Regions from separate parts of the Moorella sp. E308F genome, predicted to be linked through region 1. Evidence: riboswitches for the same ligand, from Rfam matches in the RefSeq annotation. Region 1 holds a riboswitch; each other region holds the start of a gene.
The links. Region 1 has a riboswitch for S-adenosylmethionine ahead of E308F_RS00805 (trans-sulfuration enzyme family protein). Riboswitches for the same ligand answer to the same signal wherever they lie in the genome.
Positions count from the first base shown of each region.

Region 1 (5,377 bases):
ATAGTCAGCCCGGCGGGTTTCTCGACAATGTCATTTTTGGTTGCCAAAATGCCCGCGCCTTCCTTTAACTTAATCACCCCGGCCTTGGCCAGTAACATCAGAGCCCGGCCGCCGTTGGTGGCGTCATTGGGAATGGCAATAGTTCTGGCGTTTGTCAATTCGCCGGCACCCTTAATTTTTTGGGAATAAATCCCCATGGGTTCGATGTGTACTTTGGCAATATAAACTAGTTTATTCCCTGTTTTCTGGTTGTAATCCTCAAGGTATGGTATATGCTGGAAAAAATTGGCGTCGATTTGCTTATCCGCCAGGGCCGGGTTGAGCTGGGCATAATCATTAAAAACTTTAATGTTCAGGGTGATTCCCTCTTGGGCCAACACCGGTTTAATCCTTTCCAGGATTTCGGCATGGGGACGAGCGGTAGCACCGACAGTAATTTCTTTTTTGGCCGCTTCCCCCGGGGATGCTTTCTGTTGCTGGCCGCATCCTGTTAAAACTGCCCCCAGTGTTAATAAAACGAGAGCCAGAACAACAATCTTTTTCAAAGTCTATCAACCCCCTTTGAAATAGCTTATTAAGATAATAGGTTTACTTGATTTTTTTGTCAAGGGATTCGGAGGGAAAATTTTTTCCCGAATTCAATCTTATTGACATTATACCAACCCCTTTGTTACCATCGACAAGAAAGATGCGAGTGTTTTATTAATTACCCCCTTCAGGTGTTATATTATGGTTAAAATCGAAAACCTTAGTAAAACTTTTACAACCAAAGATGGCAAACTGATACAGGCCCTGGAAAATATCAACCTGGATATTGCCGAAGGGGAAATCTTTGGCATCATCGGGCGTAGCGGGGCCGGAAAAAGTACCCTGGTCCGCTGTATCAACATGCTGGAAAAGCCAACCTCCGGCCGGGTAATTATTGACGGGCAGGATCTTACTACCTATTCTGAAAGGCAGCTCCGCCGGGCGCGCCAGCAGATAGGCATGATTTTCCAACAATTCAACCTGTTCTCAGCCCGCAACGTCGCCGGTAATGTGGCCTTTCCCCTGGAAATTGCCGGCCAGCCGCGCCGGGTTATCCAGGAGAAAGTCAAACGCTCCCTGGAACTGGTGGGGTTGAGCGATAAGGCCGGGCATTATCCTGCGGAACTGTCGGGCGGTCAAAAGCAGCGGGTAGGAATTGCCCGGGCTTTAGCAAGCGAACCCCGGTTGCTTTTGTGCGACGAACCGACATCAGCCCTGGATCCCCAGACGACTGCCTCCATCCTGAGTTTGCTCCGGGATATCAATAAAAACCTGGGGCTAACAATTATTATAATCACCCATGAAATGCAGGTAATTAAGGAAATATGCGACCGGGTGGCCGTCCTTAACCAGGGCCGTATTGTCGAAGCCGGTTCCGTACTGGATATCTTTACTGCTCCTCGTCATCCTGTTACCAGGGAGTTAATTAAGAGTATCCTCGATACCTCCGTCCCGGAACAGGTGCTGGCAGGGTACAAACCTACCGGAACGAGCCTGCTGGTACGGCTTTCTTTCATTGGTCACTCTGCCGGTGAACCCATCATCTCCCGCATGATTCAAGAGTACAACGTTCAGGCCAATATCCTTTACGGTAAGATTGACCATATTAAAGATACCCCCTTTGGTACCCTGACCCTGGAATTATCAGGTCAGCCTGAGGCCCTGCAGAGGGCCCTCGCTTTCCTCCAGAGCAAACAATTAAGTATTGAGGTGTTAGAAAGACCATGAGTAACTGGCTCGACCAAATAATTCCCATGGTAACCATGGGAACTCTGGAAACCCTTTATATGGTGTTTGTATCGGTATTTATAGCTTATCTCTTTGGCCTCCCCCTGGGCGTTATCTTGCTTATCACCAGTGAAAAGCATATCAAACCCAGTCCCTTAATCAACAGTATCCTGGGCACGGTAATCAATATCGGCCGTTCTTTCCCTTTTATCATTTTATTAATCGCCATAATACCCTTTACCCGGCTGGTCGTTGGTACCTTTATCGGTACAACGGCATCTATCGTCCCCCTGTCTGTCGGCGCTATACCCTTTGTCGCCCGCCTGGTGGAAACTTCCCTGCGGGAAATACCCTGGGGAGTCATTGAGGCGGCCCAATCTATGGGAGCGTCTCCATGGCAAATTATCGTCCGGGTGATGCTTCCGGAAGCCACACCCTCCCTGGTATCCGGTTTTGTTTTAACTACCATTACCTTGATTGGCTATTCCGCCATGGCCGGTGTAGTCGGCGGCGGCGGCCTGGGTACCCTTGCTTATCAGTACGGCTTTCAGCGCTACCAAAATGACGTTATGGTTATTACCGTCGTTTTATTGATCATTATGGTCCAGATCATTCAGGTTGTAGGTGACCGGATTGTCGCCCGTTTAAGCCGGCGTTAACCCCGAAATCGGAAAAAGTTTCTCTAAGCTCCCCTTGACGCTTGAGATATAGAGGATATAATAAATATAACTAAACCGATTGAAAAACTTAAAAAATAAATATGCGGAAACTCTTATCAAGAGCTGGCGGAGGGACTGGCCCAATGAAGCCCGGCAACCGGCCTGTTAGAACCCAGGTACGGTGCCAATTCCTGCAGGATTTCTCCTGGCAGATGAGAGTTGAAAAAAGCTCTTCTTCTGCGAAGGGCTTTTATTTTGTCATGAGGGGAGTTGGATAAAATGCGTCTGGCTACAGAGCTGGTCCAGCTGGGAGTGGGGTATGATAGTAAAACAGGAGCTATCAGTACGCCTATCTACCAGTCTGCTACCTTCCGTCACCCGGCCCTGGGTCAAAGTACCGGTTTTGACTACAGCCGGACGGGCAACCCTACCCGCCAGGTCCTGGAAGAAGGCATAGCCGGGCTGGAGGGAGGCTGCCGCGCCCTGGCCTTTGCCTCCGGCATGGCCGCCATTACCGCCGTTCTCTGCCTTTTCCGGCCCGGCGACCACCTGCTAGTCTCTGAAGATCTGTACGGCGGTACTTACCGGCTGCTCAACCAGGTAGCGGTTCCCTGGGGGCTGGAATTTTCCCTTGTAGACACCACTGATCTGGCTGCCCTGGCTGCTTCTATTAAAAACAATACGAAGGGCATCTTCCTGGAGACCCCTACCAATCCCTTAATGAAAATCACCGACATTGCCGCCGTTGTCGCCCTGGCCCGCCAGCGGGGCCTGCTGACTATTGTGGATAATACTTTTATGACCCCTTACCTGCAGCGACCCCTGGAACTGGGAGCGGACCTGGTGGTCCACAGCGCCACCAAATATTTAGGCGGCCACAATGATGTAGTTATGGGGATAGCGATAACCGCCCGGGAGGACCTCGGCGAAAAGCTGGCCTTTATCCAAAATACCATCGGTGCGATTCCCGGTCCCCAGGATTGCTGGCTGGTAATCCGGGGCTTGAAAACCCTGGCCGTACGCCTGGAGCGGGCTCAGGCCAGCACTTTAGAGCTGGCCCGGTGGCTGGCCGAACACCCCCTGGTGACCAGGGTTTATTATCCGGGTCTACCCGATCATCCCGGTCACGAAATCTGTAAGAAACAGGCCAGCGGGTTTGGGGCCATGCTTTCCTTTGAGGTCAAGCATGCCGAACTGGTCGAGCAGATTTTACACCGCTTAAAAATTATTTCCTTTGCGGAAAGCCTTGGCGGGGTAGAAAGCCTGATCACTTTTCCGGAGCGCCAGACCCATGCCGAAATCCCTAGTGAGATGCGTCTTAAACTGGGCATCAATGATCGTTTATTACGTTTGTCAGTGGGACTGGAAGATTTAAACGATCTCAAGGCCGACCTGGAGCAGGCCCTTGCCTGTTAATCCGCCGGCCAGGACGAAAAGGAAATCCTTTTTACCCTGGGCGGCGGTTGGCAATCAACGCCAGGTAAGCAAGGACTTTAAAGAAGAGGGGTAAACAAAGTATGCAGAGGGGAACGCGACTGGTCCATCACCGCTTATCTATGGATTCTGCCACCGGGGGGGTGAGTATCCCCATCCACCAGAGCGTGGTATTTGCCCAGGAGAGTCTTGAGCAACCGGGCGAATACGAATACACCCGTTCCGGCAATCCTACCCGGCGGGCCCTGGAAGAAGCCATCGCCGATCTCGAAGGAGGTAATTACGGCTTTGCTTTTGCTTCCGGCATGGCGGCCATCACGGCAGCCTTAAGCCTCTTTTCCGCCGGCGACCACCTCCTTGTCTCCCAGGATATCTACGGCGGCACCTACCGTGCCCTGACCCGGGTCTTCAAACGCTTTGGCCTGGAAATTACTTTTGTCGATACTACGGACCTGGAGAAGGCAGCTGCCCAGATCCGCCCTTCTACCAAAGGGCTTTACCTCGAAACCCCTTCCAATCCGCTGATGAAAATTACCGAACTGGCCCGGGCCGCCGCCCTGGCCAGGGAGCACGGGCTCATAACTATAGCTGACAACACCTTTATGACGCCTTACCTGCAGCGACCCCTGGAACTGGGAATTGACGTGGTGGTCCACAGCGCTACCAAATACCTGGGCGGGCACAGCGACTGCCTGGCCGGCCTGGCAGTTACCAGGGATGCTGGCCTTGCCCGGGAACTGGCTTTGCTCCAGAACACCCTGGGAGCAGTGCTGGCACCCCACGAATGCTGGCTAATCCTGCGCGGTATTAAGACCTTAAAAGTACGCCTGGCCCAGCAGGAGCAAACCGCCACGGCCCTGGCAACATGGCTGGCCGGGCACCCGCAAGTAAAGGCCGTTTATTATCCTGGCCTGGAAGGCCATCCTGGCCGGGAGGTTCATTTCCGGCAGGCCCTTGGCGCCGGAGGTGTATTCTCCTTCCGCCTGGCAACTTCAGAGCTGGCCCGCCAGGTAATCAATAAGGTGCGCCTGCCGATCATCGGCTCCAGCCTGGGCGCAGTAGAGAGCATCATTTCTCTGCCTGCTACCATGTCCCATGGTAGCCTCCCGGAAGAATTTAAAAAGCGCCTGGGGATTACCCCTGACCTGGTACGCCTGTCGGTAGGCCTGGAGGATGCCGCGGATCTTCAGGCCGACCTGGAGCAGGCGTTAAAATCCCCTTGATCTAAAGTATATTAAAATGATAAAATTACTATGACATTAATTCCGTGTATTTTGATTGGAATAATACTTATCTAAGGAGAGGATTTTCATGGAGCGCATTTACCAGAACATAATCGACCTCATCGGAGGAACGCCGCTGGTCAGGCTCAACCGCATTAACCAGACGGCGGCAGAAGTACTGGTGAAACTGGAACTGTTTAACCCCGGTGGCAGCGTCAAAGACCGGATTGCCCTGGCCATGATCGAAGACGCCGAAGCCAGGGGACTCCTGGATAAGGAGACGGTGATTATCGAACCGACCAGCGG
Region 1 is NZ_BJKN01000001.1:167,543-172,919, forward strand. It holds gene E308F_RS00790 (MetQ/NlpA family ABC transporter substrate-binding protein) at 1-545, opposite strand, end outside; gene E308F_RS00795 (methionine ABC transporter ATP-binding protein) at 730-1,755, shown strand; gene E308F_RS00800 (methionine ABC transporter permease) at 1,752-2,414, shown strand; SAM riboswitch class I at 2,525-2,633, shown strand; gene E308F_RS00805 (trans-sulfuration enzyme family protein) at 2,694-3,830, shown strand; gene E308F_RS00810 (trans-sulfuration enzyme family protein) at 3,932-5,071, shown strand; gene cysK (cysteine synthase A) at 5,160-5,377, shown strand, end outside.

Region 2 (5,377 bases), on a different contig from region 1:
TGTATTGATTGCTCCTATAGGTTTCAGGGGTTTGTCATAAAAGCAGGTACAGGATATGCGGCCCCGGGTTTTGTACTGGAGGTTGCGGGCTGCTTCTATAATATCGCCCACCACAGCGCTGGCCGTAGGCATGGAACCGGCCCCCCGGCCGTAAAACATAGTTTCCCCTACGGCATCGCCTTCCACGAAAATGGCATTAAAAACATCGCTCACTGCCGCCAGGGGATGGTTTATAGGTACCAGGGCCGGGTGGACCCGTACTTCGATTCCCTCTTCGTCTTCGCGGGCAATTCCTAAGAGCTTAATGGCATAACCCAGGTCGGCGGCGTAACTGATGTCCTGGGCAGTCAGGTGGCTGATGCCTTCCCGGTAAACATCCGGGTAAGTAATGCGGGTACCAAAGGCAATGGAAGCCAGAATGGCCATTTTGCGGGCGGCATCGTCACCTTCAATATCGGCTGCCGGATCGGCCTCGGCATAACCCAGGGCTTGGGCTTCCCGAAGGACTTCTTCAAAATCACGGCCTTCCCGGCTCATCTTGGTGAGGATATAATTGGTGGTCCCGTTGACGATGCCCATGACCTGGCGGATACGGTTGCCGGCCAGGCATTCCTTCAAGGGGCGAATAATGGGAATGCCACCACCTACACTGGCTTCAAAAAGAAGATCAACGCCGCTGGCCGCAGCGGCATCAAAAAGCTCCTTGCCGTGAAGGGCGAGGAGATCCTTGTTGGCCGTAACCACGCTTTTGCCCCGGCTGATTGCCTTGAGGAGGTATTCCCGCGCCGCGCCGGTGCCGCCCATAACTTCTACTATAATATGAATATCCGGGTCGGCCAGGATCGTTTCCGGTTCGGTAGTAAGCAAGTCGGGACTGACTTCTACCTGGCGAGGTCGATGCCTGTCCCGTACCAGGATGCGGCTGATTTTCAAAGGCCGGCCCAGCTTCTGGGCGATGGCAGCCCCGTTCTGTCGCAGGAGCTGGACCACGCCGCTGCCCACGGTACCCAGGCCCAGGAGGCCGATATTTATTGGTCCTGACACACCTTCACTCTCCTTGTACCTTTCAATTTTACCTTATCCCTCAATGTTGGGCAATACTTTTTATCCAATCGAGTCAGAGCTTAACCTGGCGGAGGTAAGGTTTAATAATAGCCTCCAGCTGTTTAAATTCAATAAGAAAGGCGTCATGACCATAGGGAGAATTGAGTTCCATGTACTGGGCGCGACCGCCGCTGGCATTAATTAGACTGACAATCTCTTTCACCTGGTAGGGAGGGAAAAGAAAATCGCTGGATATGCCTATCCCCAGACATGGAGGTAAATTATGCCATACTTCAGTATAATTTCCCCGGCCCCGGCTGACATCATGGAGATCAATAGCTTTGGTCAAGTAGAGATAAGCATTGGCGTCAAAGCGCTGGACCAGCTTTCTCCCCTGGTAAGCCAGGTAGCTTTCCACTTCAAACTGGCCCTCAAGCTGGTAGTATTTTCCCGGGTCCACCACGGTCCGGCCGAATTTCATGGTCCAGGAAGGGTCGCTCTTATAAGTAATGGTCCCTATCCGCCGGGCCAGGGCCAGTCCCCGCTGGGGTCCCGGGGTGCCATAATAGTCGCCACCCTTCCAGTCAGGATCGGCGTAAATAGCTTCTCGCTGGACATTGTTGAAAGCTATCTGCATAGGTGTCGTCCGGCCGCAGGTGGCAATGGGGATAATGGCTGTTACCATTTCCGGGTAAAGGAAACCCCATTCCAGGACCTGCATACCGCCCATGGAACCGCCGATGGCCGCTACCAGATGTTTCACGCCCAGGTAATCCAGCAGTATTTTCTGGGCCCGAACCATGTCACGAATAGTAATTATTGGAAAATCTAGACCATAGGGCCTGCCGCTGGCCGGGTTTATGCTGGCTGGTCCTGTAGTCCCATAACAGCTGCCCAGGACGTTGGCACAGATCACGAAATAACGCCCGGTATCCAGAGCCCTGCCCGGTCCCACCAGGGGGTCCCACCAGCCGGGCAGCCGGTCGTCCGGGGAATGGCGGCCGGCAATATGGGCGCTGCCGGTAAGGGCATGGAGAACCAGGACGGCGTTATCCCCGGCAGCATTCAGCTCGCCATAGGTTTCATAGGCTATGGTAAGGGGGCCCAAACGGGCCCCGCTTTCCAGCTGCAGGCTTCCCGGCCAGTTATAAAACCGGGTGGTAACAATACCTACATCGCCCATACTATAACCTGCTCCTGCTCAGGGCCTGATCCAGGTCGGCAATGAGGTCGTCGACATCTTCCAGGCCAATGGAGAGGCGGACCAGATCCTCAGTTACGCCTGATGCCAGCTGCTCCTCGGGCGTTAATTGCTGGTGGGTAGTGCTGGCCGGGTGGATGACCAGGGACTTGGCGTCACCGACATTGGCCAGGAGAGAGAACAGTTTCAGGCTGTTGATAAATTTTTTCCCTGCTTCCCTGCCACCTTTAATACCAAAGGTTAAAATCGCCCCTGCTCCCCGGGGGAGGTACTTTTGCACCAGTTCATAGGAGGGGTGGTTGGGCAAGCCGGGGTAACTTACCCAGGCGACGGCCGGGTGTTCTGCCAGCCAGCGGGCAATCTGCAAGGCATTCTGGACGTGCCGCTCCATACGTAAGGGCAGGGTTTCCAGGCCCTGGAGAAAAAGGAAAGCATTGAAGGGACTTAAAGCCGGTCCCATGTCGCGCAGGAGCTGGGCCCGCGCCTTGACGATATAGGCCGCCGGCCCGAAAGCCTTCAGATAACTGAGACCGTGATAACTGGGGTCCGGATCCACCAGGCCGGGAAAATTACCGTTGTCCCAGTTGAATTTACCGGCATCGACAATGACACCGCCTATGGAGGTGCCGTGGCCGCCGATAAACTTGGTGGCTGAATGAACCACGATATCGGCACCGAAGGCAATGGGCTGGCATAAATACGGCGTGGCAAAGGTATTGTCAACGATCAGGGGTATGCCAGCCGCGTGGGCGATGGCCGCCAGGGCTTCCAGGTCCGGTACGTCCAGTTTGGGGTTGCCTATAATCTCTACATAAATGGCACGGGTGTTGTCGTTAATGGCCCTCCGGTAATCTTCCGGATCGGTACTGTCGACGAAGCGGACCTTGATGCCGAATTTTGGCAGGGTGTAATTAAAGAGGGTGAAGGTGCCGCCGTAAAGGCTGGTGGAAGCCACGATTTCCTGCCCGGCGGTGGCAATATTGGCAATGGCCAGGGTGATAGCCGCCTGGCCGGAAGCCGTAGCCAGAGCCCCCACCCCACCTTCCAAAGCAGCCATTCTTTTTTCGAAAACATCGGTAGTGGGGTTCGTGATCCGGGTGTAAATGTTGCCGGGTTCGCTTAAGGCAAAGAGGGTCGCCGCATGGTCGGCATCCCGGAAAACGTAGGAAGTGGTCTGGTAAATGGGTACGGCTCGCGCTCCCGTAGCCGGGTCTGGTTCCTGGCCGGCGTGGACCGCCAGGGTGGCAAAACGGTACTGCTGCTGCTGGGACATAGATATTCCCCTCTCTTTTTAATTAGCCGGCTGCGGGGGAATAAAAAAGCCTCTCCGATAAGAAGAGGCATAATTTTCTTACCCCCCTTATCTCTCAGGGCATATGCCCTGCAGGAATTGGCACCTGTCGCCCCCGAAAAACCGGGACAGCGGGTTGCCGGGTTTCATCGGGCCAGTCCCTCCACCACTCTTGATAAGAGTTTTTAGTTCCTGTATTAAGTTAAGCCAGCTTGATATACACTATAAACCCTGTTTTAGCTGATGTCAAGGATTTTTATTTATCCCTCGCGCCAGGCGGCGGCTACCTGCTCCTCGACGTCTTCCAAGTGCCGCAACATGGCAGCCGCAGCCCCTTCGCCATCACGGTTAAGCAAAGCCTTTACTATCTCATAGTGTTCATCGACCGAGCGTTCACCGCGCCCGGGAATGGCCAGGCTGCGGGAGCGGCTGTCAGCCAGGAGATCGAGCATGCTGTGCATCAAGCGCACCAGGACGGTATTGCCGGTGGCCTGGGCCAACCGGTAATGGAAATTGCTGTCATGCCCGGCGAGGAGGGAAAGGCGGCCGCTGCGCAGGCGGCCCAAATGTTCCCTGGTGGTGGTCACCATGCCGGCCAGTTCCTGGATATCAGCCTGGCTGGCCCTTTCCGCCACCCAGCGGGCCGCTTGGGGCTCCAACACTTTACGCACTTCAAATAAATGCAAAACGGTATCCCTGTTCACCGGCAGGTGGCTGGCAAAGCGCTTTAAGTATTCATCGGGATCCTGCTCGCTGATAAACGCCCCCTGGCCGTGACGGATGCTTACCAGGCCCTCGGCAGCCAGCATTTTTAAGGCTTCCCGGACGGAAGTACGGCTCACACCCAGCATTTCCGCCAGTTCCCGCTCGGCCGGCAGGCGATCGCCGGGTTTCATCCGCCCCTCAAAAATGCTTTTTTTGATTTCATCTACCACCCGGTGGTAGACGCTTTTGGGATTGCGGTTAATGGGCTGGAAAGGCCTGTCAATCGAACTATCGCGCAAGGTTTATCGCTCCTACCCGTGGGACAAGTGGTCTTACCTCTCTATTCATTGTACCATAACCAGGGGGAGCAGTAAATAACCACCTTACCCGGCTCCTTATATCTGGATAGTTAATCCCGATCCCGCCACTTATCATTGACAATGAGCAGTTACCGGGCCAGGACCGTAACGGCGGAAAAAATCCGGGGCGTTGCCCCGGTTACCGTTAGCCACCTGGCTAAATTATAATGCAGATTAGCCCGCCGCCACCGTCGTTGACAATGCGTTCTACTGTTTCCTGGAGCTTCACCTGGGCACTTTCCGGCATACGGTAGAGTTTACTCTGGATACCTTCCCGCACCAGTTCGCTCAAGGATTTGCCGAAAACATTGGTCTGCCAGATCTTCTGGGGGTTATCTTCAAACTCCTCCATGATGTATTTCACCAGGTCCTCACACTGCTTTTCAGTACCTATCAGTGGCGTTACCTCGGTAGTGATATCGGCGCGGATGAAGTGGTAAGATGGGGCTGTGGCTTTGAGCCTTACGCCGGAGCGACCACCTTGCTTGATAAGTTCCGGTTCGGCCAGTTCCATTTCTTCCTCGGTAGGCGTAACGACACCGTAACCGGTGTTGCGTACTTCCTGGATACCATAGGCGATTTTATCCCATTCTTTCTTGATGCCGGCCAGTTCCTGTATCCAGCGCAAGATATCCTGGTCACCATTGATGTCCAGGCCACTGACTTCCCGCAGGATTTGGTAGAAAAGCCCTTCCCTGGTCGCCAGGTCAATGTGGGCGGTACCGGTTCCCAGGTCCATATCCTTTAATGCTACCCGGGAAACATATTCATTTTCAT
Region 2 is NZ_BJKN01000002.1:717,932-723,308, forward strand. It holds gene E308F_RS10075 (homoserine dehydrogenase) at 1-1,044, opposite strand, end outside; gene metX (homoserine O-acetyltransferase MetX) at 1,118-2,227, opposite strand; gene E308F_RS10085 (homocysteine synthase) at 2,229-3,518, opposite strand; SAM riboswitch class I at 3,603-3,718, opposite strand; gene E308F_RS10090 (FadR/GntR family transcriptional regulator) at 3,797-4,540, opposite strand; gene spoIVA (stage IV sporulation protein A) at 4,758-5,377, opposite strand, start outside.
Region 2: linked by a shared signal. The riboswitch ahead of E308F_RS10085 (homocysteine synthase) and the one ahead of E308F_RS00805 (trans-sulfuration enzyme family protein) in region 1 are both predicted to bind S-adenosylmethionine.

Region 3 (5,377 bases), on a different contig from region 1:
GTTGGCAATCACGCCCCGGCACCTCCGTTCATTAACTGGCTTAAAGTATTGACACAGCGAGCGAAAGAGATGTATTCCGGGCAGACTTCTTCACAGCGGCCGCAGCCGACGCACATATTGATCCCAAACCGGCGGCGGAAGTCATCGATTTTATGCAAGACTTTGAAGCGCATGCGTTCGCCCCGGTCCTCCCGTACTTTGTGGCCGCCAGCCATATCGGTAAAGCCGTCGATCTGACAACTCGCCCAGACCCGCCGGCGTTCCCCCCGTTCCGGGTTATCCCGATAAAATATATCCTGGACGGAAAAGCAGCTACAGGTTGGGCAGGAGAGGGTGCAACGGCCGCAGGCGATACAGCGGGAGCTATATTCCCGCCAAAGTTCGTGTTGAAAAAGGCTGGTATCGACTCGGTCCGGCACTTTAACAGTCAGGGAATTCTTCTGCACCCAAACCGGTTCTACATCAGCCGGCTGGCCGTAGCGCTCCCCCAGGGAAAGCCACGGCTCGGCCAGGGCCTGGAGTAGGTAATAACCGCCTTCCGGGCGCAGGGCCGCCTGGTGGCCGGTAGCCCTGTTCGTGCCCATAGAGACACAGAAACAACCTGGGAAGCTCTCCTGGCATTCCATCAGTACAAAATGGGTGTGCTGGCGCCGCCGGGCATAATAATTGTCCGCTGCGGGGCCGTTTTCCAGGAAGATTTTATCCAGACGGGTAACGGCGTTGAGGTCGCAGGCGCGGAGAAAAACCACAGTTTCCAATATTTCTGAGGCTTTCAGGGCGGATTCGGTTATTTCCCCATGGGAGAAATAAAAGAGGCTCTCTTTAACCGGAAAGAATACTTCCTTGGGCGAGAAAGTTGTCCTGGCATCCCAGACCACATCGGCCAGGCCCTTTACCGGGCCATAAGTAATTAGATCCGTACCGGCCAGGCGGCCTTTACCGGCGTAACGTACCGGCCCGAAAACCCGTCTGCTGGTAACCAGTTCGTCCAGCAGGGCCGCTAACCCCGCCGGCGTTAATTTGTACCCCATGTCTCACTCCCCCGAAAATATGGTGCTGTTTGAGCTGATTTTGTTCTGTTCCCATTGTAATCCAGAAGGTACCCATATAAAAATGATGTATATCACAAATCGTAAAAATAATCCTTGCCCGGCCGGAACTCCTTAAGTAAAATCATGAAAAGAAAAACAGGAGAAACCGCCAATGCCCGTTGATCACGACCGCCTGTTCAAGGAACTGCTGACCACACTTTTTCCGATCCTTGCAAGAGAAGTTGTCGGTAGAACTCCAACCCGAGGAGGTGCAAAGGGTCAGTGCATGCGGGTGGTAACCAGTTCGTCCAGCAAGGCCGCCAACCCCGCAGGCGTTAATTTGTACCCCATGTCTCACCTCCCCGAAATGGGAAATGTGAGGTAGCAGTCCATATCAAGGACGGCGATGGTACCCTCTCCCCTGCTGACGAATGAGGTATCAAACTGGAAATCGTCAGCGCTGGGACGGCGGTTTCAGCTGGTGGTTGGGCGTAAAGTAATAGCGGTAGGCCAGCAGGGTGGCGGTAATGGTAGTCAGGGCCGTAGCGGCGGCAACCATATAAGTGACGACGACCTGGTACCTGACAGCTGCCGCCGGGCTGGCACCGGCAATGATCTGACCGCTCATCATTCCTGGCAACTGGACAATACCCACCGTCATCATAGTGCTGATGGTCGGTAACATGGCCGCTCGCAGGGCCGAACGCAGGTAAGGCAGGACTGCCAGGTAGGCAGTCGCCCCCAGGGATAGGGCCGCCTCGATCTCCTCCCGGTGGGCATTGATCTCCCTTGTTAAACGGTTGATGGCCAGGGCGGCACCGATCATAGCGTTGCCCACAATCATCCCGGCGATAGGGATAATATACTGGGGCTGATACCATGGTTTTACCTTTAAAACAATACCGATGACAATGGCCAGGGTTATAATCCCGCCCAGAGCTATGGCCAGGAGCATAATGAAAAATAAGCCGGGCCAGCGCTCCTGTTGCCGGCGGTAGGCGTTGGCGGCAGCCACCAGTAACATGATGCCTAAGGCCAGTATCACCAGATACCAGCGGTTAAGGTTAAAGATCACCTGCAAAAGGTAACCGACGGCCGTGAGCTGGACAAAAGTCCTGAGGGTACCGATAAATAGATCCCCGTGGAGGTCCAGGCGCTGCCACAAGGAAACGGCCAGGGTAATTCCTACGAGGATCAGGGCTAGGAGGAGATCGCCGTAGCCGATATTGATATACTGCATCCTTATCCCTCCAACTGCCCGGACAGGAAAAGCCTGCTGCGGGGGTTTTGCGGGGCAGTAAAAAACTGCTGGGCCGGAGCTGCCTCGACTACTTCGCCGTGATGCAAAAAAAGGACTTCATCGGCAACCTGGCGAGCCTGGTCCAGGAGGTGGGTAACGAAGATGATGGTCAGTCCCAGGCGAGTTTTTAGGTCGACCATCAGGTGCAAGATGTTGGCCGCCGCTGTGGGGTCGAGGGCCGACGTCGGCTCATCAAGGAGCAAAACCTCCGGTTCGTTGGCCAGGGTCCGGGCCAGGGAAACCCGCTGCTGCTGGCCGATGGAAAGGCTGTCGGCCCGGCGGTTCAGGAATTCTGTTCCCAGGCCTACCATCTGGATTAATTCCTCGCTCCTGGTCCGGGACAGCGAGATGCCCCGCAGGCGAGGACCGTAGCTGATGTTCTCCAGCACCGTGCCGGGAAAGAGGGTGGGTAGCTGCCAGACCATTCCCACCCGCCGGCGCAGGGTAAATATATTGAGGCTCTTTAAGTCCTGGCCATCAAGGGTAATACGGCCGGCAGCCGGATCCTCCAACCGGTTTAGAAGCTTGAGCAGGCTGGATTTACCGGAACCGGAGGGCCCGAGAACGGCGGTGATTTTCCCTTTAAGACAAGGATGTAGTTATTCTGTTCAGGATAATGATAGTCGTTACGTCCCCGGCGGTATTACGGCCGGGACGCTTCAGGGTTACCTCACTTAGCTCAAATTTTGCTTCCCCCATATATACTCCCTTCCCTGGGGACCGCTTCGTCCCGGGCAAAAGTTCTCCCCCACCAATTATAAATACAGTTCAGGAGATCTTCCACTCCGGGGTAAAATAAAAACCCCTTCCCGGATTTAAGAAGAGGTTGGACAAGGGTCAATTTATCTTCCAGGAGGTTTCCTGAGGCACCTGGCACCTTCCGGTTAAATGCCGAGGTTGCCGGGTTTCTTTGTGGCCCTCCCTCCACCTCTCGCGATAAGCCGTGGGACGATTTGCGGTTTTGCTAATGAATTAATACCATTACCTGGTTGCAGTGTCAAGATACCTTCGGGGGAACTATCCCTCCATCTCACATTGGATGGGCTGAGAAAACTTTAACCTGCCCGCCTTAAGCTGCAAAACTATTCAAGGGTGCGGAATATAGGCAGCGACTTAAATTACCGGCTGGGAGCTTTTTATCCGAAGGCGGGAAAAACAAAACAGCCGTAGGCTCAGATCGTGAAGGGCCTAACCCCTCTATTTACCTGCCCGTTACTGTGGCGATAGATTCATAGGTGATTTCTAAAACCCGGTTAAGCTCCGCGTCAGACATCGACAGCACGGGCATGAGGACAATTACATTATCCAGTGGGCGTATAACGAGCCCTCTTCGCCGGGCCTCCATAATAACCCGGTGACCTATCTGCTCCTTCATAGCATAAGGCTCCCTGGTCTCTTTATCCACCACCAGTTCAATGCCTACCATCATCCCGCGCTGGCGGATATCTCCCACGTGGGGTAAATCCAAAAAGTTCTGCAGGCCCCGGCGCAATAGCTCTATTTTGGACTGCAGCGAGGCCAGCAGGCCTGTTTTTTCAAAGAGTTCAATACTGGCCAGGGCCGCTGCACAGGCTAGGGGATTGCCTGTGTAGGTGTGCCCGTGGTAAAAGGTCTTGCATTCCTCCGGCGCCCCCAAAAAGGCCTCGTAGATCTCGTCGCTGGCCAGGGTGGCGGCCAGAGGAAGGTATCCCCCAGTTATTCCCTTGGCCAGACACATTAAGTCGGGGGTGACGTCTTCGTGTTCGCAGGCGAAGAGACGGCCCGTGCGGCCAAACCCCACTGCTACCTCGTCGGCAATAAGCAGGACGTTGTATTTTGAACATAAGTCCCGTACCCGGCGAAGGAAACCGTTTGGAGCGGTGATCATGCCCGCCGCCCCCTGGACAAGGGGCTCGATGATGAGGGCAGCAACCTCCTCACAGTGCTTTTCCAGCAACCCCTCTAGCTGGTTGAGGCAGGCCATTTTACAGCTTTCTTCTTCCAGGCCCAGCGGGCATCGGTAACAATATGGTGCCGGGGCGTGCAAGCATTCAAAAAGTAAGGGCTTGAAAATACTGTGGAAAAGAGGTATGCCCCCTACACTTACTGAGCCGACAGTGTCGCCGTGGTAGGCGTTAACTAGCGAGATGAACCTGGTTTTTTTATGATAGCGCCCACCCTCTTTTTGTTGCCAGTATTGAAAGGCCATTTTGAGGGCAATTTCCACTGCTGTGGCCCCGCTGTCAGAGTAAAAGACTTTGTTTAACCCCGGTGGAGTAATTTCCACCAATTTCCTGGCCAGCAATATGGAAGGTACATTGGCAAGTCCCAGAAGGGTGGAATGGGCAATACGATCCAGTTGCTCCTTGATGGCCTGGTTTAACACCGGGTGGCAGTGGCCGTGGACGGTAACCCAAAGGGAGGATATACCGTCCAAATAGCGGTTTCCCTCAACATCGATCAGGTAGCTACCTTCCCCCCGCATGATGATCAGGGGCTTTTCCTCAAGGTATTGCTGCATTGGGGTAAAAGGATGCCAGACATACTGCTTATCCCATTGTTCGAGGAGTGAGGGATCGTAGCTGCTCAACAGGAGCACCTCCAAATCTTTTATGTTTAAGGTTTAAGCCAGGGAACCAGTTGACGCCAGGAAAGGGACTCCTCCACAGCTGCCAAAAGTCCCTCCGCAACCCCGCCTTCCACGCTTATCCCAGTGAGGTGGGGCAAAATACCCAGCACCGGCACGCCGGTCATCCGGGCTACAACTTCGGGATTGTCCCTTTCAGCGGGACCTAATTCTTGCTGCTTTAAGCCATTAAAAACTATCCCTGCTATTTCTAGTCCGAGGCTTTTGGCGTAAGCCAACGTGAGCACCGTGTGATTGATGGTACCTAAACCTATTCTAGCCACCACAATTAGGGGCAAGGAAAGTTCGCGGGCCAGGTCGGCCATGGTAAAGTCAGGGCCAGAGAGGGGCACACACAGACCCCCGGCCCCCTCAATGAGAGTCAACTGGTGGCGCAGAAGAGCCCGCCGGCAAAAATCTATTACTTTTGGGGGCTCTATC
Region 3 is NZ_BJKN01000002.1:545,548-550,924, forward strand. It holds gene asrB (anaerobic sulfite reductase subunit AsrB) at 1-12, opposite strand, end outside; gene asrA (anaerobic sulfite reductase subunit AsrA) at 9-1,031, opposite strand; gene E308F_RS09210 (ABC transporter permease) at 1,486-2,271, opposite strand; gene E308F_RS09215 (phosphate ABC transporter ATP-binding protein) at 2,274-2,906, opposite strand; SAM riboswitch class I at 3,171-3,274, opposite strand; gene bioA (adenosylmethionine--8-amino-7-oxononanoate transaminase) at 3,533-4,900, opposite strand; gene bioD (dethiobiotin synthase) at 4,927-5,377, opposite strand, start outside.
Region 3: linked by a shared signal. The riboswitch ahead of E308F_RS09215 (phosphate ABC transporter ATP-binding protein) and the one ahead of E308F_RS00805 (trans-sulfuration enzyme family protein) in region 1 are both predicted to bind S-adenosylmethionine.